2 regions of the Streptomyces sp. NPDC058632 genome follow, and region 2 is predicted to be linked to the other one. Evidence: riboswitches for the same ligand, from Rfam matches in the RefSeq annotation. Region 2 holds a riboswitch; the other holds the start of a gene.
The links. A riboswitch is a leader RNA that binds a small molecule or an ion and turns the genes downstream of it on or off. The one in region 2 is predicted to bind S-adenosylmethionine.

Region 1: it holds a riboswitch for S-adenosylmethionine, as region 2 does, so the genes downstream of both, thrC (threonine synthase) here and ACFWVE_RS19065 (aminotransferase class V-fold PLP-dependent enzyme) in region 2, are expected to answer to the same signal.

The regions. Positions count from the first base shown of each region.
Region 1 is NZ_JBHXQZ010000041.1:30,902-37,702, reverse strand. It holds gene ACFWVE_RS17725 (NADH:flavin oxidoreductase) at 1-146, opposite strand, end outside; gene groL (chaperonin GroEL) at 407-2,029, opposite strand; gene ACFWVE_RS17715 (cold-shock protein) at 2,487-2,690, opposite strand; gene ACFWVE_RS17710 (MoaD/ThiS family protein) at 3,142-3,417, opposite strand; gene thrC (threonine synthase) at 3,414-4,736, opposite strand; SAM riboswitch class I at 4,755-4,960, opposite strand; gene ACFWVE_RS17700 (glucosyl-3-phosphoglycerate synthase) at 5,220-6,164, shown strand; gene ACFWVE_RS17695 (trehalose-6-phosphate synthase) at 6,302-6,801, shown strand, end outside.
Region 2 is NZ_JBHXQZ010000046.1:43,211-50,011, reverse strand. It holds gene ACFWVE_RS19080 (Rieske 2Fe-2S domain-containing protein) at 1-247, shown strand, start outside; gene ACFWVE_RS19075 (cytochrome bc complex cytochrome b subunit) at 244-1,905, shown strand; gene trpD (anthranilate phosphoribosyltransferase) at 2,097-3,161, shown strand; SAM riboswitch class IV at 3,268-3,384, shown strand; gene ACFWVE_RS19065 (aminotransferase class V-fold PLP-dependent enzyme) at 3,588-5,060, shown strand; gene ACFWVE_RS19060 (Lrp/AsnC family transcriptional regulator) at 5,145-5,426, opposite strand; gene ACFWVE_RS19055 (rhomboid family intramembrane serine protease) at 5,423-6,157, opposite strand; gene ACFWVE_RS19050 (hypothetical protein) at 6,314-6,553, shown strand; gene ACFWVE_RS19045 (NYN domain-containing protein) at 6,619-6,801, shown strand, end outside.

The DNA of each region.
Region 1 (6,801 bases), on a different contig from region 2:
TCCTCGCCGGGGACGCCGCCCGGCGAGAACATCCGGGTCATCGGCGCCATCGCGATGCGGTTCGGCACGGTCAGGCCGTTGATCGAGACCGGCCGGGACAGGATGCCCGAGGCCCGGGCGGCGGTCGTGGATGCGGTGACGGTCATGTGGGGGGCTCCCTGTTGGATATACCAGTCAGTATGTGCGTGCGCATTCATCGCACTCCAGCGGCAACCGGCAAGGGCCACAGGCCATTCCACCCCTCCGGCCCGCCCCCTTGTGACTCCCACCACACCCACCCGCCCCCCCGGAGGCTCACGCCCCGAGCCCCGCTCCGGAAACGCCCGAGGGCGGCACCCCCTGTTCTTGACAGGGGGTGCCGCCCTCGGTACTGACGGACCGGGTCCGAACCTGAGGCGAGTCAGGCTCAGAAGTCCATGTCACCGCCCGGCATGCCGCCCGGAGCGGCCGCGCCGGCCTTCTCCGGCTTGTCGGCGATGACGGCCTCGGTGGTCAGGAACAGCGCGGCGATCGACGCGGCGTTCTGCAGCGCGGAACGCGTCACCTTGGCCGGGTCGATGATGCCTTCCTTGACCAGGTCGACGTACTCGCCGGTCGCGGCGTTCAGACCGTGGCCCGGGGTCAGGTTGCGCACCTTCTCCACCACGACACCGCCCTCGAGGCCGGCGTTGACGGCGATCTGCTTCAGCGGGGCCTCGAGCGCGAGCTTCACGGCCTGGGCGCCGGTCGCCTCGTCACCCTCGAGCTCCAGCTTCTCGAACACCGAGGAGGCCTGGAGCAGGGCCACGCCACCACCGGCGACGATGCCCTCCTCGACGGCCGCCTTCGCGTTGCGAACGGCGTCCTCGATGCGGTGCTTGCGCTCCTTGAGCTCGACCTCGGTGGCGGCACCGGCCTTGATGACCGCGACACCGCCGGCGAGCTTCGCCAGGCGCTCCTGCAGCTTCTCGCGGTCGTAGTCCGAGTCGCTGTTCTCGATCTCGGCGCGGATCTGGTTCACGCGGCCCTGGACCTGGTCGGCCGAGCCGGCACCGTCGACGATGGTGGTCTCGTCCTTGGTGATGACGACCTTGCGGGCCCTGCCCAGAAGGTCGACCGTGGCGTTCTCCAGCTTGAGGCCGACCTCCTCGGAGATGACCTCGCCACCGGTGAGGATGGCGATGTCGCCGAGCATGGCCTTGCGGCGGTCACCGAAGCCCGGGGCCTTGACGGCGACGGACTTGAAGGTGCCACGGATCTTGTTGACGACCAGGGTCGACAGGGCCTCGCCCTCGACGTCCTCGGCGATGATCAGCAGCGGCTTGCCCGACTGCATGACCTTCTCCAGGAGCGGCAGCAGGTCCTTGACGTTGCCGATCTTGGAGTTGGCGATCAGGATGTACGGGTCGTCGAGCGACGCCTCCATACGCTCCATGTCGGTGGCGAAGTACGCCGAGATGTAGCCCTTGTCGAAGCGCATGCCCTCGGTGAGCTCCAGCTCCAGACCGAAGGTCTGGGACTCCTCGACCGTGATGACGCCTTCCTTGCCGACCTTGTCCATCGCCTCGGCGATGAGCTCGCCGATCTGGGTGTCGGCGGCGGAGATGGAGGCCGTGGAGGCGATCTGCTCCTTGGTCTCGACGTCCTTCGCCTGCTCCAGCAGGGCACCGGAGACGGCCTCGACGGCCTTCTCGATACCGCGCTTGAGGGCCATGGGGTTGGCGCCGGCGGCTACGTTGCGCAGGCCCTCCTTGACCAGGGCCTGGGCGAGAACGGTCGCGGTGGTCGTACCGTCACCGGCGACGTCGTCCGTCTTCTTGGCGACTTCCTTGACCAGCTCGGCGCCGATCTTCTCGTACGGGTCCTCGAGCTCGATCTCCTTGGCGATGGACACACCATCGTTGGTGATCGTGGGGGCGCCCCACTTCTTCTCGAGGACGACGTTGCGGCCCTTGGGGCCGAGCGTCACCTTGACGGCGTCCGCGAGCTGGTTCATGCCGCGCTCGAGGCCGCGCCGCGCCTCCTCGTCGAACGCGATGATCTTGGCCATGTGAAGTGGTCCCTCCAGGACTGGGGGTGATGACTCCTTTAGGACCGCGCCCGCGCCCGCGACGGACGGCTCACAGGCCCGGTGGTTCCTTGCCCCACCGGCCCGCGGGCCTCACCGACCCGGTCCTTACGTTGTCACTCTCACCTTCAGAGTGCTAACGCAATGATTAGCACTCGACCCATGCGAGTGCAAGCGCCTTCGAGGATCGGCGGGAGACTCGGCCACCCGCGAACACCCGGACAAGGCGGACGGCGGGCGGGCGGCGGACGGACGGAGAGCGGACGGAGAGCGGACGGACAACGGGCAGGAGGGGCGGCACGCGGGGCGACAGGAGGGGCGACCGGAGGGGCGACAGGAGGGGCTGCGCGGGCAAGGCGAAGGGCTCGCACCCCGGGTGATCCCGGAGACACGAGCCCTTCGTCGGCAGGAAAAATTCTTGCGGTTGCCGGTAGCGCGTTCAGGCGCTGACGCGAACCATGTCGGCCTGCGGGCCCTTCTGGCCCTGCGAGATCTCGAACTCGACCCGCTGACCCTCTTCAAGGGTGCGGTAGCCGTCCATCTGGATCGCGCTGTAGTGGACGAAAACATCCGCACCACCGTCGACCGCGATGAAGCCGTACCCCTTCTCCGCGTTGAACCACTTGACGGTGCCCTGAGCCATGCCTAACTCCCCTATTACTGGCCCTTGCACAGATCCGCACTTCGCGGATCCGGGTCAGACCTCACTCCCCAAATGGTTGGGGGCGTGCGCCGGAACGCGTCGACCGCGGCTGAATGTATCTGCCCAACTGCCCTCTGCAACAGGTCAGTCGGACGAGAAATCTCGGCGCTGCCGGTCCGGAATGCGACGGTAATTCGTCCGCTTTCAGGGCAAGTCAGACCGGACAAAGGGAGCGAATGCCGCAGAACAGGCCCGGACTTCGGCTATATCCAGTCGGGCGAGCGGCAGGAATTAATGGTTCCCGATACGGGAGTCGGGACCGCGTTCCCCAACTCTACCGTGTTCAATCCTACGGAATTGCCCCCTCCGCTTCTCTCGCGGAGGGGGCAATCCGATGAATGACCGGTCATAACCGTTACCGATGGTAATGACCAGCCGTCGTCAGCCGCTGTCAGCCGCCGGCGACGGCCGGGATGATCGACACACCCGCGCCGTCCGGCGTCGCGGTCTGAAGGCCCTGCTCGAAGCGGACGTCGTCGTCGTTGACGTAGACGTTGACGAAGCGGCGCAGCTTGCCCTGGTCGTCGAGGACGCGGGCGGCGATCCCGGCGTGGTTCTTCTCCAGGTCGGCGATGACGTCGCCGAGGGTGGCCCCTTCGGCGCCGACCTCGGCCTTGCCGCCGGTGTAGGTGCGCAGGATGGTGGGGATGCGAACGGTCACGCTCATGAGCTGAGGCCAGCCTCTCGGAAGGAGTCCAGGTTCGGGCGGATGGTCGCGGTCAGACCGGTGTCGGCCACCGCGTCCAGCGTCTTGAGACCGTCGCCGGTGTTGAGGACGACGGTGGTCAGGGACGGGTCCAGGTCGCCGTTCTCGATCAGCTTCTTCGTGACGCCGACGGTCACGCCGCCCGCGGTCTCCGCGAAGATGCCCTCGGTCCGGGCGAGCAGCCTGATGGCCTCCACGACCTGCTCGTCGGTCACGTCCTCCACCGCGCCGCCGGTGCGGCGCGCGATGTCCAGGACGTACGGGCCGTCGGCGGGGTTGCCGATGGCGAGCGACTTGGCGATGGTCTTCGGCTTCTGCGGCCGGACGACGTCGTGGCCCGCCTTGTACGCGGTCGACACCGGCGAGCAGCCCTCGGCCTGGGCGCCGAAGATCTTGTACGGCCTGTCCTCGACGAGGCCGAGCTCGATCAGCTCCCGCAGTCCCTTGTCGATCTTCGTCAGCTGCGAGCCGGAGGCGATCGGGACGACGAGCTGGTCGGGCAGCCGCCAGCCGAGCTGCTCGCAGATCTCGTACGCGAGGGTCTTGGAGCCCTCGGCGTAGTACGGCCGCAGGTTGACGTTGACGAAGCCCCAGCCCTCGCCGGCCGGGTCGCCGATCAGCTCGGAGCAGAAGCGGTTCACGTCGTCGTAGTTGCCCTCGATGCCGACGAGCTCACCGCCGTAGACGGCGGCCATGACGACCTTGCCCTGCTCCAGGTCGTGCGGGATGAACACGCAGGAGCGCAGTCCGGCACGGGCGGCGGCGGCGCCGACGGCACCGGCGAGGTTGCCCGTGGAGGAGCAGGAGAGGGTGGTGAAGCCGAAGGCGCGGGCGGCCTCCAGGGCCTGGGCGACGACCCGGTCCTTGAAGGAGTGCGTCGGGTTGCCGGAGTCGTCCTTGACGTACAGGCCGCCGGTGACGCCGAGCTCGCGGGCGAGGTTGTCGGCCTGGACGAGTTTGGTCCAGCCCGGGTTGATGTTCGGCTTGGTCGCCACGTCGGCGGGGACGGGCAGCAGGGGCGCGTAGCGCCAGATGTTCGCGGGACCCGCTTCGATGCGCCGGCGCAGTTCCTCGGTGTCGTAGGCCGAGAAGTCGTAGGCGATCTCCAGCGGGCCGAAACACTCCTCGCAGGCGAAGACGGGGCCGAGCGGTACGCGGTGGCCGCACTCGCGGCAGGACAGCGCGGCGGCGGGGCCGAGATCGACGGAGGACGCGGCAGAACCGGAGGGCTCGGCGGATCCGGCGGATTCGGTGGTGCTGGTGACAGTCTGCACAGCCATGTGAGGCGAGGCCCTTTCTCCTCATCTTCCTCACGGCGCATCTCGCCGTGAGACGGATTTGGCACCTTCCCTAGCCGGGAGCCTCGCGAGAACGATCGGCGACACGTGCGCGATCCACTGCGCGGTGCGCTGCTGGATCGTCGATCGACGGTGATCTACGAGAACCGGCTGGAGGGTTGCCGGGGCTTCATCGGGCCGTTTCCCTCTGCCCCTCTGGATGAGCTGTATTCGGTTGTGTGTCGTGCGGTCGTGCGGCGCGGACGAGGACCGGAGAGGGTCGCGACCCCCGATGTGCGTGGCCATCCGCGTTGTCCAAGACTGTAACCGAAGGCCAAGACGGTGGAGAGAGCGCGTCCGAACCGCGAGACGGATCACAGGGACATGGATCACCGGAGTACGGACCACCGGAGTACGGACCGCAGGAGCACCGCAGGAGTATGGGCCAGAGGATCCATGGACCACAGAACTGAGGAGCCGCTGACCGTGCTGGAAGAAGTCGAGCGCTGGCTGGCCCACCGCTCCTGGTCCGTGACCGACCGCCCGGTGCACCGCCTCCTGGCCGCGAAGCGCGCCACGGGACAGACGGTGAGCGTGGTGCTGCCCGCGCTCGACGAGGAGGCGACGGTCGGGGAGATCGTCACGACGATCCGGCACGACCTGATGCTGCGGGTCCCGCTGGTCGACGAGATCGTGGTCGTGGACTCCGGCTCGACCGACCGCACGTCCCAGGTGGCCGCGGCGGCGGGCGCGACCGTGGTGCACCGGGACACGATCCTGCCCCGCATCCCCGCCGTGCCCGGCAAGGGCGAGGTGCTGTGGCGCTCCCTGCTGGTCACCCGGGGGGACATCGTCTGCTTCGTCGACGCGGACCTCAGGGAGTTCTCCGCCGACTTCGTCACCGGCATCGTCGGCCCCCTGCTCACGGAGCCGGACGTGCAGCTGGTGAAGGCCATGTACGACCGGCCCCTGGGCGACGCCGCCGGCCAGGGCGGCCGGGTCACGGAGCTGATGGCGCGCCCGCTGCTCAACCTGCACTGGCCGCGGCTGGCCGGCTTCGTGCAGCCGCTGGGCGGTGAGTACGCGGCCCGCCGCTCGCTCCTGGAACGGCTGCCCTTCCCCGTCGGCTACGGCGTCGAGCTGGGCATGCTGGTCGACGCCCTGCACCTGGTGGGCCTGGACGCCCTCGCGCAGGTCGACGTCGGCGTGCGCAAGCACCGTCACCAGGACGGCCAGGCCCTCGGCCGCATGGCCGCCGCGATCTACCGCACCGCCCACCTCCGGCTGGCCCGCAGCCACCTCCTGCGCCCCGCTCTCACCCAGTTCGAACGCACCGGCACCGGCTTCGAGCCCCGCACCCACCCGGTGGACACGGAAGAGCGCCCTCCGATGACGGAAATAGCCGAGTACCAGGCCCGCCGGGTGGCCTGACCACGACGGCCCGCGGCCCCGCCGCAGCCCTTGACCTGGTCTTCCGGGGGCATCCGGTCGTATACGGCCGGTCCACTGGTCCGTGTACGGCCGATCCGTACGTTTGAGCATTTCGGAGGCGGGCTAGGTTGAGGCGTATGGCTTCCATGCAGGCTGGTCAGAACACTCGGAACGCTCGGGTGCTGGTCGCGTCGAACCGCGGCCCCGTTTCGTACACGGTGGATGAGGACGGCGCGCTGCGCGCCAGGCGGGGCGGCGGCGGGCTGGTGTCCGGGCTGTCGGCCATCGGGGCGGACGCGGGCGCGCTGTGGGTGTGCTCGGCGCTGTCCGACGGCGACCGCGAGGCCGTACGGCGCGGGGTCGGCGAGGACGGCGTGCGAATGCTGGACATCCCCGCGGACGTGCACGCCGACGCGTACAACGGCATCGCGAACTCGGTGCTGTGGTTCGTGCACCACATGCTGTACCAGACACCGCTGGAGCCCGTCTTCGACGCGGAGTTCCGCCGGCAGTGGGCGTCGTACGAGGCCTACAACCGGGCGTTCGCCGAGGCGCTGGCCGAGGAGGCGGCGCGGGGGGCCGCGGTGGTGGTGCAGGACTACCACCTGACGCTGGTCCCGGGGCTGCTGCGGGAGCT
Region 2 (6,801 bases):
CGTCGCGTACTCGAAGATCTGCACCCACGTCGGCTGCCCGGTCTCCCTGTACGAGCAGCAGACGCACCACGTGCTGTGCCCCTGCCACCAGTCCACCTTCGACCTTGCCGACGGGGCCCGGGTCATCTTCGGTCCCGCCGGTCACGCCCTGCCGCAGCTGCGCATCGGTGTGAACGACGAGGGCTATCTCGAAGCGCTCGGCGACTTCGAAGAGCCCGTCGGTCCTTCGTTCTGGGAGCGCGGATGAGTACTACGACCAGCACCACGAATCCGTCGGGCGCCGACCGGCCGGGCCGCTCCCGCGGAAAGGCCCCGGCCGGCGAACGCGTCGCCGACTGGGCCGACGGCCGGCTGGGGATCTACTCCCTGGCCAAGGCCAACATGCGCAAGATCTTCCCCGACCACTGGTCGTTCATGCTGGGTGAGATCTGCCTCTACAGCTTCCTCATCATCATCCTCACGGGTGTGTACCTGACCCTGTTCTTCCACCCGTCGATGAACGAGGTGGAGTACCACGGCAGCTACATCCCGATGCAGGGCCAGCTGATGAGCGAGGCGTACAAGTCGACGCTCGACATCAGCTTCGACGTCCGCGGCGGCCTGCTGATCCGGCAGATCCACCACTGGGCCGCGGTCGTCTTCATCGCCGGCATGTTCGTGCACATGATGCGCGTCTTCTTCACCGGCGCGTTCCGCAAGCCGCGTGAGATCAACTGGCTGTTCGGCTTCCTGCTGCTCGTCCTCGGCATGTTCACCGGCTTCACCGGTTACTCGCTCCCGGACGACCTGCTCTCCGGTACCGGTGTCCGGTTCACGCAGGGCGCGATCCTGTCCGTGCCGATCGTCGGCACGTACATCTCGATGTTCCTGTTCGGCGGAGAGTTCCCGGGGGACGACTTCGTCGCCCGGTTCTACTCGATCCACATCCTGCTGTTGCCGGGCATCATGCTCGGCCTCGTGGTGGCGCACCTGATCCTGGTCTTCTACCACAAGCACACGCAGTTCGCGGGCCCGGGCAAGACCAACAACAACGTCGTGGGCATGCCGCTGCTGCCGGTGTACATGGCGAAGGCCGGAGGCTTCTTCTTCCTGGTCTTCGGTGTGCTGGCCGTCGTCTCGGCGATCGCCACGATCAACCCGATCTGGAACATCGGCCCCTACCGGCCGGACATGGTCTCCACCGGAGCCCAGCCCGACTGGTACATGGGCTTCGCCGAGGGTCTGGTCCGTGCCATGCCCGGCTGGGAGATCAACTTCTGGGGTCACACGCTGGCCCTGGGCGTCTTCGTCCCACTCGTGATCTTCGGAGTCTTCCTCGGGGCGATCGCGCTCTACCCGTTCATCGAATCCTGGGTGACCGGGGACAAGCGCGAGCACCACATCCTGGACCGGCCGCGCAACGCCCCGACCCGGACGGCGTTGGGTGTCGCCTGGGTCACCGGCTACATGGTCACGCTGATCGGCGGCGGCAACGACATCATCGCCACGCACTTCAACCTCTCGATCAACGCGGTCACCTGGTTCGTCCGGATCGGGTTCTTCGTCGGACCGGTCATCGCGTTCGTCGTCACCAAGCGGATCTGCCTCGGCCTCCAGCGCCGGGACCGGGACAAGGTGCTGCACGGCCGTGAGTCGGGCATCATCAAGCGCCTGCCGCACGGTGAGTTCATCGAGGTCCACGAGCCGCTCAGCCAGGAGCAGCTGCACACCCTCACGGCGCACGAGCAGTACGAGCCGGCCGAGATCGGCCCGCTCGTCGACGAGAACGGTGTCGAGCGCAAGGTGAAGCCGCTGGAGAAGCTGCGCGCCAAGCTCAGCAAGGGCTACTACGGCGAGGAGTCCCAGATTCCGAAGCCGACCGTCGAGGAGTACAAGGAGATCACGAGCGGCCACGGCCACCACTGATCCCCTCACCGCCTCAACCGCCCTCCCAGGCAACCGAGTCGCCACACGACTGCGAAGGGCCCCCGTCCGAGGACCGGACGGGGGCCCTTCGTCGTGCCCCGGGATCGATAGGGTGGGGGCGAAACCCCCAGCCATCCGTCCGTCGAAGACCCATCCGTCTGTCGAGGACGTCGAGGACCCAGGAGCGGCCGATGAGCGCTGTGACCCCCGCAGGAGGCGACACCGCGGCGGGCCGCTCCTGGCCCGCCCTGCTGAACGGCCTGCTCGACGGCCACGACCTGTCCGCCGACGACACCGCCTGGGCGATGGACCTGATCATGCGCGGTGAGGCCACCGACGCGCAGATCGCCGGATTCGCCGTGTCCCTGCGGGCCAAGGGCGAGACCGTCGAGGAGATCACCGGCTGCGTCCGGGCGATGTACGACCACGCCATCGGCATCGAGGTGCCCGGCGAGACCGTCGACATCGTCGGCACCGGCGGCGACGGCGCCAAGACGGTGAACATCTCCACGATGTCCTCCATCGTCATCGCCGGCACCGGGGCGAAGGTCGTCAAGCACGGCAACCGGGCCGCCTCCTCCGCGTCCGGCGCCTCCGACGTCCTCGAGAAGCTCGGCGTCAACCTGGAGCTGACCCCGCAGCGGGTCGCCGAGGTCGCCGAGGAGGCCGGGATCACCTTCTGCTTCGCGGTGAAGTTCCACCCGGCGCTGCGCCATGTGGCGGCGGCGCGAGGACAGCTGGGCATCCGGACGGTGTTCAACTTCCTCGGCCCGCTGGCCAACCCGGCCCGGGTCCGGGCCCAGGCCGTCGGGGTCGCCGACCCGAGGATGGCCCCGATCATGGCCGGCGTGTTCGCCGGGCGCGGCCACTCCTCGCTGGTGTTCCGCGGAGACGACGGCCTCGACGAGCTGACCACCACCGGCCCCTCGACGGTGTGGGTGGTCCGGGACGGCAAGGTGACCGAGGAGCGCTTCGACCCGCGCGACGTCGGCATCGAGCCCGTACCCCTGGAGGCCCTGCGCGGCGCCGACGCCTCGTACAACGCGGAGGTCGCCCGGCGGGTGCTGGACGGCGAGCACGGCCCGGTGCGGGACGCGGTGCTGCTGAACTCGGCGGCGGCGCTGGTGGCGCTCGAGCCGGGCACGGGGACGCTGGCGGAGCAGATCCGGGCCGGGATGGCCAGGGCCGCCGAATCGATCGACTCGGGCACCGCCCGGCGGGTTCTGGAGCGCTGGGTGCTGGTCAGCAACGCGTGAGCCGCGTACGAGCGGTACGGCAGGTGTGAGAGCGCGGTCCGGTCCGTCCAGGATCCGGACCGCGCCTTGCGCGTGCCGCGGGCCCGTGTGGCAGGATGTGGGACCAGGTCATGAGCGACAGCCATCAGGCCCCGGCCGGCTGTCCGGCAACCCTCCGTCCGTGGCGGGGTGCCCCGGGTGAGGACCAGGCCGTGAGCAGCAGGGCTCGCGGCAAGCGCGGGCCCCTCGCACTCGATCGAGTGAGACACCAGGGGTCCTGGTCGTTCGAGGGAGCCTTCCGTTGAGCAAGCGAATGCGTTAGGGCGCTTCTGACGGGCCTTTCCAGGCCGCAGAGCCCCGCCTCCGCAGATTCCTCTCCACCTTCTCCCACGCTCGAGCCGTGTGCGCTCGCGTGGTGGTTCCGCCTGCTGTCACGGGAGTCCAGCCATGTCTGTTTCCACCCTTTCCGCCGTTTCCTCTCTTTCCTCTCTTTCCGCTGTTCCCGCTGTTCCCGTTGTCCCCGCCGCCGATGCCGTCGCCCCGTCCGGCTGCGCCCCGCTGCCCGTGCTCGGCCGGGACGTCACCGTTCCGCTCGTCACCGGCGGGGAGGTCGCCTACGCCGCGCTCGACTACGCCGCCAGCGCCCCGGCGCTCCAGCGCGTGTGGGACGACGTGGCCGCGTACGCGCCGTACTACGGCAGCGTCCACCGCGGCGCCGGGTACCTCTCCCAGCTCTCCACCGAGCTGTTCGAGAACGCCCGCAGGACCGTCGCCGAGTTCCTCGACTGCCGTGAGCAGGACCAGGTGGTCTTCACCCGGTCCACCACCGACTCGCTCAACCTGCTGGCCGCCGCCCTCCCGGACGACTGCCAGGTCTTCGTCTTCGAGACCGAGCACCACGCCGCCCTGCTGCCCTGGAACGCCGCCCGCGTCACCTTCCTCGACGCCCCGGACAGCCCGGAGCAGGCCGTACGGTCCCTGGAACACGCCCTCGCCGCCCGCGCCTCTTCCCCGAGCTCTCGGCTTCGCTCGAGCGGGGGAGGCCCCAATGGCCCCGCCCTGGTCTGCGTCACCGGCGCGTCCAACGTCACCGGCGAGCTGTGGCCCGTACGGGAGCTGGCCGCCGTCGCCCACGCGCACGGCGCCCGGATCGTCCTGGACGCCGCCCAGCTCGCCCCGCACCGCGCGGTGAGCCTGCGCGAACTGGACGTCGACTGGGTCGCCTTCTCCGGGCACAAGCTGTACGCCCCGTTCGGCGCCGGCGTCCTGGCCGGCCGCGCCGACTGGCTGCGGGCGGCCGAGCCCTACCTCGCGGGCGGCGGCGCCAGCCGCAAGGTCGCCCGGCGCGAGGACGGGGGAGTGGACGTCCAGTGGCACGACGGCGCCGCCCGCCACGAGGCCGGCTCGCCCAACGTCATCGGCGCCTATGCCGTCGCCTCGGCCTGCAAGGCACTCGGCGAGGCCGGGTTCGGTGCGCTGGCCGCCCGTGAGGAGCGGCTGATCCGCACCGTACGGGACGGACTCGCGGACGTGCCCGAGGTGCGGTTCCTGTCCCTGTTCGGGGACGGCGCGCCGCGCGTCGGGGTGCTCTCCTTCGTCGTCGACGGCTGGAACGGCTCCCACTTCGCCGCGGCCCTCTCCGCCGAGTACGGCATCGGCGTACGGGACGGACTGTTCTGCGCCCACCCGCTGCTGCGCGTCCTGCTCGGCGCCGGCCCGCAGGACCGGGGCGAGTGCGGTGCCCCCGGGGCGGCGCCCGGTGAGACGTCCCTCGACGCGATCCGCGTCAGCTTCGGCGCGGGCACCCCCGACGAGCACGTGGAGCGCTTCGTCCGCGCCGTCCGCGAGCTCGTGCGCGACGGCGCCCGCTGGAGCTACCGCACGGTCGACGGCCGCTGCGTGCCGGACACCTCCGCCTGAGCCCCGGTCACCTGCCCCGGTACGTGCGTCCCCCGTGGCCCCCTCTGCCGTACCGGGCGGTCCGGGCGCCCCGGGCCGGCCCGCTCAGCTGTCCAGGCCGATCGCGAACGCGGCCTCCAGGTCGTGCTGCGAGTACGTACGGAACGCCACGTGCGTGTCCGTGCCCTCCACCCCCGGGATCTTGTTGATCCGGCCCGGGATGACCTCCGCCAGGTCCTCGTGCTCCCTGACCCGGACCATGGCGATCAGATCGTAGGTGCCGGTGACGGAGAAGACCTCGCTGACGCTGTCCAGAGCGGCGATCCGCTCCGCGATCTCGGGGATCCGGTCCACGCTGGTCTTGATGAGGACGATCGCGGTGATCACTGCTGGTTCTCTCCCTCGGGGGCCGGAGCTGGGGCTGTTCCCACTGTAGTCGCCGCTGTGAACCGCACCCACGCCCAGCAGAAGCCCAGCACGAAGCCCACCAGGTGGGCCAGGTACGCCACCCCCGGCCCGTCGGAGGCCCGTCCCGCCGCCAGCCACTGCAGCGCCGCCCAGAACGGCAGCACCACCCAGGCCGGGAAGCGCACCGGCAGGAAGAACAGGAACGGCAGCAGACTGGTCACCCGCGCCCGGGGGAAGAGGAAGAGGAACGCGCCGAGGACCCCCGAGATCGCCCCCGAGGCACCGACCAGGGACTGCGTCGCGTCCGCGTTGGCGGCGGCGTACCCGAGCAGGGCGAGGTAGCCGCAGCCGACGTAGAACAGGAAGAACCGCAGATGACCCATCCGTGCCTCGGTCATCGTCCCGAAGACATGGAGGAAGAGCATGTTGCCGAGCAGATGCACCCAGTTGCCGTGGACGAACAGGGCCGTGGCGGGAGTGAGGACGCTCCAGAGGGATCCTTCGAACACGTCTGCGGGGATCACGCCCCAGTGGCGGAAATAGCCGCGCTGCGCGGCGAGCAGCTCGTCCCCGGTCCCGTACCCCGGATCGAGCCCCGACGCCGGCCCGATCAGGAAGACCAGACAGCATGCGGCGATGAGGGCGCGGGTCACCGGTGCCGACGGGTGCTTCAGTGCCCCGGCAGCCGTCGCGCCCCAGTTGCGGATCATGGACACAGAGCATGACGCAACCGGACGCAACCGTACAGACCGCCTCGCCGCCGTGGACGGGCGGGCGGCGAAGACCTCCCAGGCCGTAGGGTTACGTGCCACACGCGCCGGGTGCCCGGCGCGTCACGGATACTGGAAGGAAGGCGAACAGCCACGATGACGGTTCCCCTGCCCACTGCCTCGACGCGGTGGCGCTGCACCCTCTGCGGCAACCTCACCCGGTTCGACGTGACCCGCTCGTCCAAGGTCGTGGAGTACGTCCACCTCGACCTGGCCGGGGAGCCGAAGGTCGAGGAGCGCGAGGTCCTCGGTGAGACGATCGAGTCGGTGCGGTGCCGCTGGTGCAACGCCGTGGACCAGGTGGAACTCGTCGACAGGCCGGGCGCCGGCTCCTGAGTGGAGCGGGCCCCGCCCAGGGGACCCCGTAGGCGGGGTCGGACACAGGCATGGGGATGTGACGGATGGTGGAGACCGCGGACGGAGGGCCGAAGGACGGCGCCGCTGAGGTGTTCGACCGTCCGCTGCCCGACGGCGTGCGCCGCCGGGTCGTCCAGATCGTCTCCGACGGCTTCGGCCGACTGACCGTCTCCGAGCTGCCCGCCCAGCTCAGGCAGTACGCCCGGTTCACCCCGAGCCGCCGCGCC